DNA from 3 places in the Acetobacterium wieringae genome. Region 2 is predicted to be linked to each of the others. Evidence: predicted binding sites of a transcription regulator. Region 2 holds the regulator's gene; each other region holds the start of a gene.

Evidence for each region. The regulator Rex, encoded in region 2, represses fermentation and respiration genes when NADH is low (regulators of the CRP and FNR family bind a similar motif). The targets are predictions, from matches to a motif close to ATTGTTAANNNNTTAACAAT.
Region 1: acsD (acetyl-CoA decarbonylase/synthase complex subunit delta) is a predicted target of Rex. The motif match lies at 1,271-1,290, and genes of this name have one in related genera.
Region 3: CHL1_RS05435 (glycerol dehydrogenase) is a predicted target of Rex. The motif match lies at 1,926-1,945, and genes of this name have one in related genera.

Annotation. Positions count from the first base shown of each region.
Region 1 is NZ_CP097897.1:2,764,801-2,768,086, reverse strand. It holds gene CHL1_RS13545 (DUF3786 domain-containing protein) at 1-585, shown strand, start outside; gene CHL1_RS13540 (DUF3786 domain-containing protein) at 603-1,241, shown strand; gene acsD (acetyl-CoA decarbonylase/synthase complex subunit delta) at 1,427-2,362, shown strand; gene acsC (acetyl-CoA decarbonylase/synthase complex subunit gamma) at 2,382-3,286, shown strand, end outside.
Region 2 is NZ_CP097897.1:1,506,248-1,509,533, forward strand. It holds gene CHL1_RS07255 (ABC-F family ATP-binding cassette domain-containing protein) at 1-1,429, opposite strand, end outside; gene CHL1_RS07260 (redox-sensing transcriptional repressor Rex) at 1,578-2,207, shown strand; gene CHL1_RS07265 (helix-turn-helix domain-containing protein) at 2,384-2,764, opposite strand; gene CHL1_RS07270 (FMN-binding protein) at 2,894-3,286, opposite strand, start outside.
Region 3 is NZ_CP097897.1:1,101,653-1,104,938, reverse strand. It holds gene CHL1_RS05440 (aldo/keto reductase) at 1-718, shown strand, start outside; gene CHL1_RS05435 (glycerol dehydrogenase) at 807-1,904, opposite strand; gene clpB (ATP-dependent chaperone ClpB) at 2,143-3,286, opposite strand, start outside.

The sequences.
Region 1 (3,286 bases), 1.3 Mb from region 2:
GAACACTACAAGAGCTTGTTAAAAGACCTGGATCCCCAGACTGTTGCCAAAAACAGCACCTGTCCTTATGACGAAGAAGGGCGCTTCTTTACGGTTACGCTGATGGGAACCCCGTATAAGGTTGCCTATCCTCAGGGTGATGTGACGGATATGGACGGACAGGATTTTGATAACTATAAACTAAAAACCATGATACTGCGTTATCTGATCAATGCCAAAGGGATTAAGACTACTGGCGAAAACATTGCCTATCGGGATGTTTCCGGAGGAAACATTTACTATCCCTGCTTTGAGGGGCGTTGTTTAAAACGGTTTGCCTTCACCTTTAATTACAATCTTGAGGGGTTGAAAAAAGCGATGGCGATTCTGGGGGCAGAACCCCAAAGTATTGGGGATCTCTCGTGGCGCTTTGAGGTCATCAACAATATGTTCATGACCGTAATTTTATGGATTGGGGATGATGAGTTCCCGCCTGAAGCACAAATCTTGTTTGATGCCAACTTCCCCAGTGCCTTCAGTGCTGAAGATATGGCCGTTATGGGCGATATTTTTATTCCGGCACTTAAAGAACTCAGTAAGAAATAATGAGGCAATCAAAGCTTATGGATATTGACCCCCATTTTTCGGAGAGTAGTTATGTTATTAATCGTGATTTATTTAAAAATCACGATCCTGGCGAGATGAGTAGAAACGCCTCTTGCCCCTATGATCCGAAAAATGGACGGTTTGAAATAATGGTTCTGGGAGAAACGTATTTTGTCGAACATCCCAGTGGGGTGGTGCTAAACGCTTACGGTGAAGAATTTGACAATTATTCAATCAAAATTTTTATTCTCAGATATTTAATGAATGCCAACGGAAAAGAAGCGACCAACGAATGGATCAGTTTTAAAGAATTTCCGGATGGCCCCTTATATTATTCCAATTTTCACAAACGCTGCATTCAAGTTTTTGCACAAATAGGCAACGAAATGCCGGAGCAACTAAAAAAATACATGAATGGACTGCAAGCGCTTCCCTATAATAAAGGGGATCTTTCCTGGCAGTTCAAGGTAACTCCCGGAGTGGATATCGTCTGGATTTTGTGGTTTGGTGACGATGAGTTCGAAGCTGAAGCTCAAATTTTGTTCGACAAGAAATTAACAGACGTCTTTAACATCAAAGATCTGGCAATTTTAGGGGATGTTTTGATGATTTCGTTGAAAACCTTTACTTTCTCTTTAAACTCTAAAAAAAATTAGGATAAATTTTAGAAAAATGCCGAAAATTAATTGACAAACTTTTAACTAATATAGTACAATCTGTGTATACTTATATATACAGGTAAAAAGCTGTAGAATATGTAATGGTTTTAATTTGGTTTTAAAGTCTTGAACTTTGAAATAAATATTTTGAAAAAAGGTAACAGGTTAGGAGGAAACAAAGAATGCCATACAAAAAAGCAGAACAAAAATTTAGTGGCAAGATCAACGTATGTGAGATAGGTGTTGGAGATGCAGCTATCAGCATAGGTGGAGAAAACTCATTACCATTTTTAGGTACTGAAGGGTTTAAAACTGCGGTTGGTATCGCAATTTCAGACACAACTGACGAATGGGCAGATTGCTTCAAAGCACTTTACGGAGATGATTTGAAAAACCCTGCAGCGTTAGCAAAAGCAGCAGTAGAAAAATCAGGTGCTGATTTCCTATTAGTTAAACTTGAAAGTGCAGATCCAAACGGCGCAGATGCATCAGTTGAAAGCTGTGTTGCAACAGCCGTAGCAGTAGAAGCTGCAATCGACGTACCTTTAGTAGTAGAAGGATGTAAAAACGGCGAAAAAGATGCTAAGTTATTAGAAGAAGTAGCAAAAGCTCTTGAAGGAAAAAATGTCGTTTTATTCTCTGCAGTAGAAGACAATTACAAGACAATTGGTGCTGCTGGCGGAATGGCTTACGGCCAAAAAGTATCAGCTGAATCTGCAGTAGATATCAACCTTGCAAAACAATTAAACATCTTATTAACACAACTGGGTGTTAAGAGCAAAGATATTATCATGGATGTTGGAACAGCAGCAGCCGGTTACGGTTTTGAATATGTTGCTTCAACCATGGATCGTATTCGTTTAGCCGGCTTAGGTCAAAACGATGAATCACTGCAAATGCCAATTATGACCAATGTTTCTAATGAAGCATGGGGCGTAAAAGAAGCGGTTTCCACAATTGAAGATGCACCAGAATGGGGCGATCAGGAAGCACGTGGTATTGGTATGGAAGTAGCAACAGCTTCTGCTTGTGTTGTAGGCGGATCAAACGCTATCATCGTAAGACATCCAGAATCAGCTAAAACCGTTAAAGCTTTAGTTGCTGGAATCATAGGTTAGGAAAGGAAGGCGAATACAAATGGCAGTAAAAGGTTTAGATATCTTTAAACTCACACCAAAAACAAACTGTAAAGAATGTGGTTTCCCAACATGTATGGCTTTCTCAATGAAAGCTGCTACTGGCGGGGTACCTGTAGAAAAATGTCCATACATTTCAGAAGAATCTAAAGAATTATTATCAGAAGCTACAGCTCCTCCAATGAAAACCATCAAAGTTGGTTCTGGTGATGCTGAAAAAGCTCTTGGTGGCGAAACTGTATTATTCAGACACGAAAAAACATTGGTTAACAAAAACCTGTTTGCCGTTGAATTATCAGATGCTATGAGTGACGCTGATGTCGATGCAGCTTGTGCTACATTACAGAAAGTTAACTATGACCGTATCGGCGAAATGATGTTCGTTGAAGTAGTTGCTGTCCGTTTTGCAGCTGATGCAGCTAAATTTGCAGCACTTGTTAAAAAAGTAGCTGAATGTGGCAAAATTCCAATGATCGTGACAACTGATGCTGAAGTAGCAAAAGCAGCGGTTGCAGGCGCAGGCGCAGGCGCAATTATCATGGGTGCAACCAAAGATAATGCCGCAGCAATGGTAGACGTAGCTAAAGCTGCAGATGCTGTTCTTGGTGTTTCTGCAGACAGTATTGAAGCATTACACGATTTAGTTGAAGAAATCGAAAAAATGGGTTACAAAAACCTGGTATTAAATGTTGGCGAAGCTTCAATCAAAGAAGCTTACGCAAATGCAGTTGATATCCGTACAGCAGCAATCAAAGGCAATGACCGTACCTTCGGATATCCTTCAGTTGTATTTGCAAACAAATTGGCACCAGCTAATACTAACCTGCAAATTGCTTTAGCATCAGCTTTCGTTCTTCGTTACGGTTCAATCATCGTTATGGACGAAATGGACTTCAACGCTGCTTT
Region 2 (3,286 bases):
CAATGTGATTGGTCGGCTCATCCATCAATAAGAAGTTGGACTGAGAAATCATCAAGCGGGCCAACAGCAACCGGGCCTTTTCACCGCCAGATAGGGTGCCAATCGGTTTAAAGACCTCATCGCCGACAAATAAAAAGGCCGCCAGGATATTGCGCAATTCGCCTTCAGTCAGTTTCGAATCGACATCCCACAGGGCTTCCAGCAGATTTTCATTGTAGAATTGCTTCAGAGCCTGATGTTCCTGATCGAAATAACCGATATGGACCTTCTGACCCAGTCGGATTTCGCCGGCATCGGCGACCAACTTTTTCTGCAAAATGCGAAAAAGGGTTGTTTTTCCGGCACCATTGGGTCCAATGATGCCGATTTTATCACCGCGATGAATTTCAAAATTCATATTCTGAAAAAGCAGACGATCGCCAAAGGATTTTTTAATCCCTGTCACCGCCAAAACGTCATTGCCGCTTTTAACCCGGGGGACAAAGCTGAAATGGCTGTTATGAGCAGTTTCGACCTTGTCGAGCAACTCAATCTTACTGAGGGCTTTTTCCCGGCTTGAAGCCCGTTTTGAGCTTTTGATGGAGTTATAAGCCCGGAACCGGTCGATGACTTCCTGCTGGTGTTTGATTTCTTTAAGTTGTTGTTGATACTGATGATTTTGTTCCATCATATCCTGTCGCTTTTTTAGTGCATACTGGGTATAATTGCCTTGATATTCTTTGATGTTTTTCTGGGATACTTCGATAATTGAAGTACAGACTTTATCGATAAAATAGCGGTCATGAGACACGATGACAAAAGTACCGGGGTAATTTTTAAGATATTGTTCCAACCACTGCAGGGCATCGATATCGAGGTAGTTGGTGGGCTCATCCAATAAGAGCAGTTCCGGTTCCTGAAGTAGGATCTGGCCCAACGTAGCACGGGTTTTTTCACCGCCGCTAAGCATCGAGAAGGCTTTAGTTTGATCTTCGGGCTTAAAACCGAGGCCATTGATGACACCCCGAATTCGGCTGGGGTATTCATAACCGTGTTGTTCGGCAAAACTTTCTTGCAATTCCCCAAACTCCAGCATCAGTTTTTCCTGCTCTGCCCCGGTGCTGTCGGCAATGGCAGCGCCAATTTGTTTGATTCGCTTTTCCATGTCGATCAGCGGTTTAAATACATCAGTGAGCATTTCGAGTAGGGTTGTGTTCTCGGCAATTGTGGACTCCTGAGATAAATAGCTGATGGTTAGTCCGTTTTTTTTGCTGATTCGTCCGGTATCAGGGATCAGTTCGCCAGTAATCAGCTTAAGCAGCGTCGATTTTCCGGTACCATTGCGGCCGACCAGACCGATTTGTTTTTTTTCATTAATGGATAGATTAAGATTATTAAAAATTTCATGAATGCCATAACTAAAATGCAAATTTTCGATATTGATTAACATTATTTCACCTGTTTTCGTTTTTGTTCAGTCATTTGAGTTCACTTTTACTATTCTATCAAAAAAAACGGCAAATTAAAATGAATAATTTGACGTAATTGGTTCATATTGATATAATTAGTTGACTATCCGAAAGAAAGGAGAAGTAATCATGCATCGCTTCTCAAAAAAAGTATCAATGACCGTCGTAAAACGGTTACCGAAATATTATCAATATTTAAGTGATTTACAACTCAATGATATCGAAAAAATATCATCCCGGGAATTAGCAAGTCTGATGGGTCTGACAGCTTCTCAAATTAGACAGGATTTGAATTCTTTCGGGGGGTATGGACAACAGGGGTACGGCTATAATGTGGGAGAATTAAAGGAGGCTATCAAGGAAATTTTGGGTCTTGATAGTGAATATAATTGTATTATCATTGGTGGCGGGAATATGGGTCATGCCATCGCAAACTACGAACGATTTAAGCGGGAAGGTGTGATTTTAAAAGGCGTCTTCGATGTTGATCCATTGACTGTAGGTACAGTCGTTGGCAGTGTAGTAGTAAAACATATGGATGAACTTGATGAATTTGTCAAAGCGAATGAAATTGACATCGCCATTTTGTGTGTGCCCCGGGAAGTCGGTCAGAAAGTTGCAACCCGGATTACAGAACTGGGTGTGAAAGGTATCCTCAATTTTAGCCCATTGGATTTGGATGTTCCCAGTGATGTAGTGGTTGAGAATGTTAACATTACAGATAGTTTATTCACGTTAACTTATCTGCTGGGTGAGTAAAAGATTAGTTGTAGAGTATGGGAAGAGTTTGATTTTCTTTAATCAGGCTCTTTATATTTTGCTCAAAAAAGAAAACACAACTGCGGATATATCGGTGAATTAAAAAAGAAACACTTTCTTTGTGTTTCTTTTGTTTTATAACAAGTTATTTAAACATGATTTTCGTAGTTTTTGATTTACTTCCCACTGGAGCTCTTAAAATTAATAAAATCCAGAACCTCTTGCTTATAGCTTTCCGGGAAAGAGAAGTACGAAGAAAAAGAATCCACTTCTTCGTTGGAAAAAACGTAAGATTTCAAAAATTCTTCACATGTCATCGGTTTCGGGTTGCTTGGTAAAAGCTTTGGCTGATCGGTTCTACATAATAAATAGTCCACAGAAACTTCAAAGAAATCTGCAATTTTTATCAGTAATTGGTTTTCAGGTAAGTTTTTATCTTTTTCATACTTGGAGATAGAGCTTTTATTTAGATAGAAAAGATTGGCAAAATTCTCCTGTGTTAATCGTTTTGAAATCCGCAACGCTTTTAATCGGCTGCCAAAAGTATTGTTTTCCATTTTTTCACCTTCTTTCAGTTTAGAATTGTTGGCATAAATGCACTGCCTATAGCGTAATTATACCACGTCTTTAACATTTGTCAAGATTTACGGTTGAATTAAAGGAATAAATCTTAAAGGGATAAAGCATCAAAAAGGCGCTCTTGCTTCTCTTAAGAGTCGTAGACATTCTCCGTATTTGACTTTTTCTGGAGATGCTTCATTGGCTGGAAATGGACTTTCCAGAGACTGACTGCTAAGTGCCGTCTCAGTTATTGTGTCAAATAATGCATTAAAGTCCGTATTGGCAGGAGGATCAGTTGATTTGCGTTTTGATTTTCCGTCTTCGGTTATAATTTCATCGTAACTCAGAGTGACGAGCGTTGATCCGTTAAAGGTTGCCTGAAGAAATCCCTGATAGCCATCATGGTCGGGGTTGCTGGTGATTGAATAAGTATCGAGGGTGTCAATTTTTATTGGTTCATGATCACCTTTGCTGGCCAGATCCAGAATTGCCTTGGACAAACTGATAAATTTTTCGGA
Region 3 (3,286 bases), 400 kb from region 2:
CGATTTGTATCAGTTCCATAATGCCAAAACGATGACCGATTATGAAACTATTATGAGTCCCGGGGGTGGATATGATGCGCTGGTCGACTGTAAAAAACAGGGGCTGATTAAACATATCGGCATTACCTCCCACTCTTATGAAGTTCTCGATCGTGCTCTGGATGAGGATAAATTTGAGACCATTCAGTTTCCTTATAATATTGTCGAAAACCGTGGAGCACCGCTCTTTGAAAAAGCCAAATCAAAAAATGTCGGGGTCATTATTATGAAACCACTGGCTGGCGGCGCTTTTATCCACGCTAATTACGCCCTGCGCTGGGTAGCTGAAAATCCCAATATTTCAGTATTGATCCCTGGCATGGATTCAGTCAAACAGGTTCTAAAAAATACCCGAGTCGGCAACGATTTTGTGCCGCTGACCGATGACGAACGAGAAACCCTTGAAGCCGATGCCAAGGCACTGGGAAAAACCTTCTGTCGCCGTTGCGGTTATTGCGCCCCCTGTCCCCAGGGCATTGACATCCCAATGCAGTTTATTGTTGAAGGTTATTACCGCCGCTACGATCTTGAGGAATGGGCCCTGGATCGTTATCGCAGCTTTGTTGCCAATGCGTCAGACTGTATCCAGTGCGGCGAATGCGAACCCCGGTGTCCCTATGATCTGCCCATCCGGGATATGCTCAAAAAAACCCGAGACCTGTTTGACCCGCTGCTCTAGTGTCTCCATCCCGCAACGCTGTTAAAAAGGCCACAATCCCCCAACTGGTGAGATTGTGACCTTTTTTATTTTCATATATTTTGCTTTCTTAGTCACACAGGTATAAGCGACCCAAGGCATCGGCTGCCATAATCGCAGCGTATACGGTGTCGGCATCGACATCAAAAGGCATATTATGAATCGTTTCGGCAGGATCTGCCGCTGCAACTGCCACTGCCATGATTTTTTCCGGGGTTGGTTCGGTGCACCCGAGTTCACCCAGCGTAATTGGCAAGCCAACAGATAAACAGAAATCAATCACTTCTTCAATATCTTCCATGGAGCGGTTTTCCATCACCAATTGAACCAGGGTTCCGAAGGCAACTTTTTCACCATGATACATATGGTGGCACTCCGGTAATACGGTTAAACCGTTATGTATGGCATGACAAGCAGCCAGGCCGCCACTTTCAAACCCAACCCCGCTGAGGTAGGTATTGGCTTCAATAACATTTTCCACCGCCGGAGTACAGCTTGCTGCTTCAACCGCCAGCTTTGCTTTTAAGCCGTCTTCAATTAAAATATCATAGCATAATTTTGCCAAAGCCAGTGCCGATTTGGTCGGATGTGCGCCTGACATGGTGGTTCCGTTGGAATCCACGGTGGCCTGGGCTTCAAAATAGGTAGCCAATGCGTCTCCCATCCCAGCGACAAAAAGTCGGGCTGGAGCCGCTTTGATGATGTCAGTATCCATCACGACAATCTCAGGGTTTTTAGGTAGAACCAGATATTCATCAAACACGCCGTCTTCAGTATAAATAACGGATAAAGCTGAACAGGGCGCATCAGTGGAAGCAATGGATGGTGCAATCACGACTGGCAGTTTTTCATAATGGGCTGTCGCTTTGGCTGTATCCAGGGTTTTTCCGCCACCAATACCAACAACCACATCACAACCTTGGGCTTTGACGATTTCCTGGAGACGGGCAATTTCAACCTTTGAACACTCACCGTTAAACTTTTCGGGTGTGAATTTAATTCCCGCTGCTTCGAAACTGGCTTTCAATTCCTCCGCTTTGGTTCGCATCATGGTTCCGCTCATTAAAACAAGCGCAGATGTTCCAAATTTTCCAACATGTTCCGGCAATTTACCAACTTCTCCGGCACCTTGAACATAACGGCTGGGAGACATAATAATCTTTTGCATTTTCTACCTCCGAAAATTTTTTTCGTTATTATTATATCAAATAATTCCAGCTATGAATTCGTTATCATCTAAAAAAAACAGGCCAGCGCTGATACTATTTCTGGTCTGATTTTATTTTTTTAACCGGTTCTTAATGCAATTGGTAATTTTTTGTTTCCAGCTATAACTATTTCAATCAAGCATCCTGCACCAAAAAAAGACCAACCAACCCGAAGCGGGTCAGTTGATCTCTTTTACTTTAGGCCATATAGAATTCCCCGTTGGGATCGACATCGATGGTAATAGCCTGACCTTCGTGGACATTGCCCTTGATAATTTCTTTACCAACCATGGTTTCGATGTGTTTTTGCAGGTAGCGTTTCAGCGGTCGGGCCCCATAGGCCGGGTCAAAACCCATGTCGATAACGGCATCGATCGCTTCCTTAGTCAGCGTAACCGTGATGCGGCGTTCTTCCAGTCGTTTTTGCAAATCGTTTAAAAGCAGGGTGACAATCTGGCTGATCGCTTTCTTGTTGAGTGGTTTGTAAAGCACAATTTCATCAATTCGATTTAAAAACTCCGGTCGGAAATAGCTCTTTAATAATTCCATCACAGCCGCCTCTGTTTCTTCGGTAATTTCACCAGACGTATTGATCCCTTCCAGTAAATATTCCGAACCGATGTTGGAGGTCATGATGATGATGGTGTTTTTAAAATCGACGGTGCGCCCCTGGGAATCAGTAATCCGGCCATCATCGAGGATCTGTAGCAGGATATTAAAAACATCTTTATGGGCTTTTTCAATCTCATCCAGCAAAATTACACTATAGGGTTTGCGACGAACTGCTTCGGTGAGCTGTCCACCTTCTTCATAACCAACATATCCCGGAGGTGCCCCGATTAGGCGGGATACCGAAAATTTTTCCATGTACTCACTCATGTCAATCCGGATCATATTTTCTTCGCTGTCAAAGAGGGTGGCGGCAACCGCCTTGGCCAGCTCGGTTTTCCCGACCCCGGTGGGGCCCAGAAACAGAAAGCTGCCAATCGGGCTGTTGGGGTTTTTAATCCCGGCCCGGGAACGGATAATGGCATCAACCACTTTCAGGATTGGTTCTTCCTGACCAATAACCCGTTGTTTTAAGGTATCTTCCAAAGCCAGTAGTTTTTCCCGCTCGCCTGAGACCAGCTTACTAAGGGGGATATTGGTCCAATCGGAGATGATTTCAGCGATTTCTTCCTCGGTAACTTTTTCACGCTTGAGACTGTCTTCATCGCCTTTTTCATCAGCTTTTCGTTTGATCTCCTCAATTTTAGCGGCTTTTTCGGGAATTAAGCCATATTCCAATTCGGAGGCTTTGCGGTAGTCCCCTTCGCGAATGGCTTTTTCCCGCTCGTAGGTG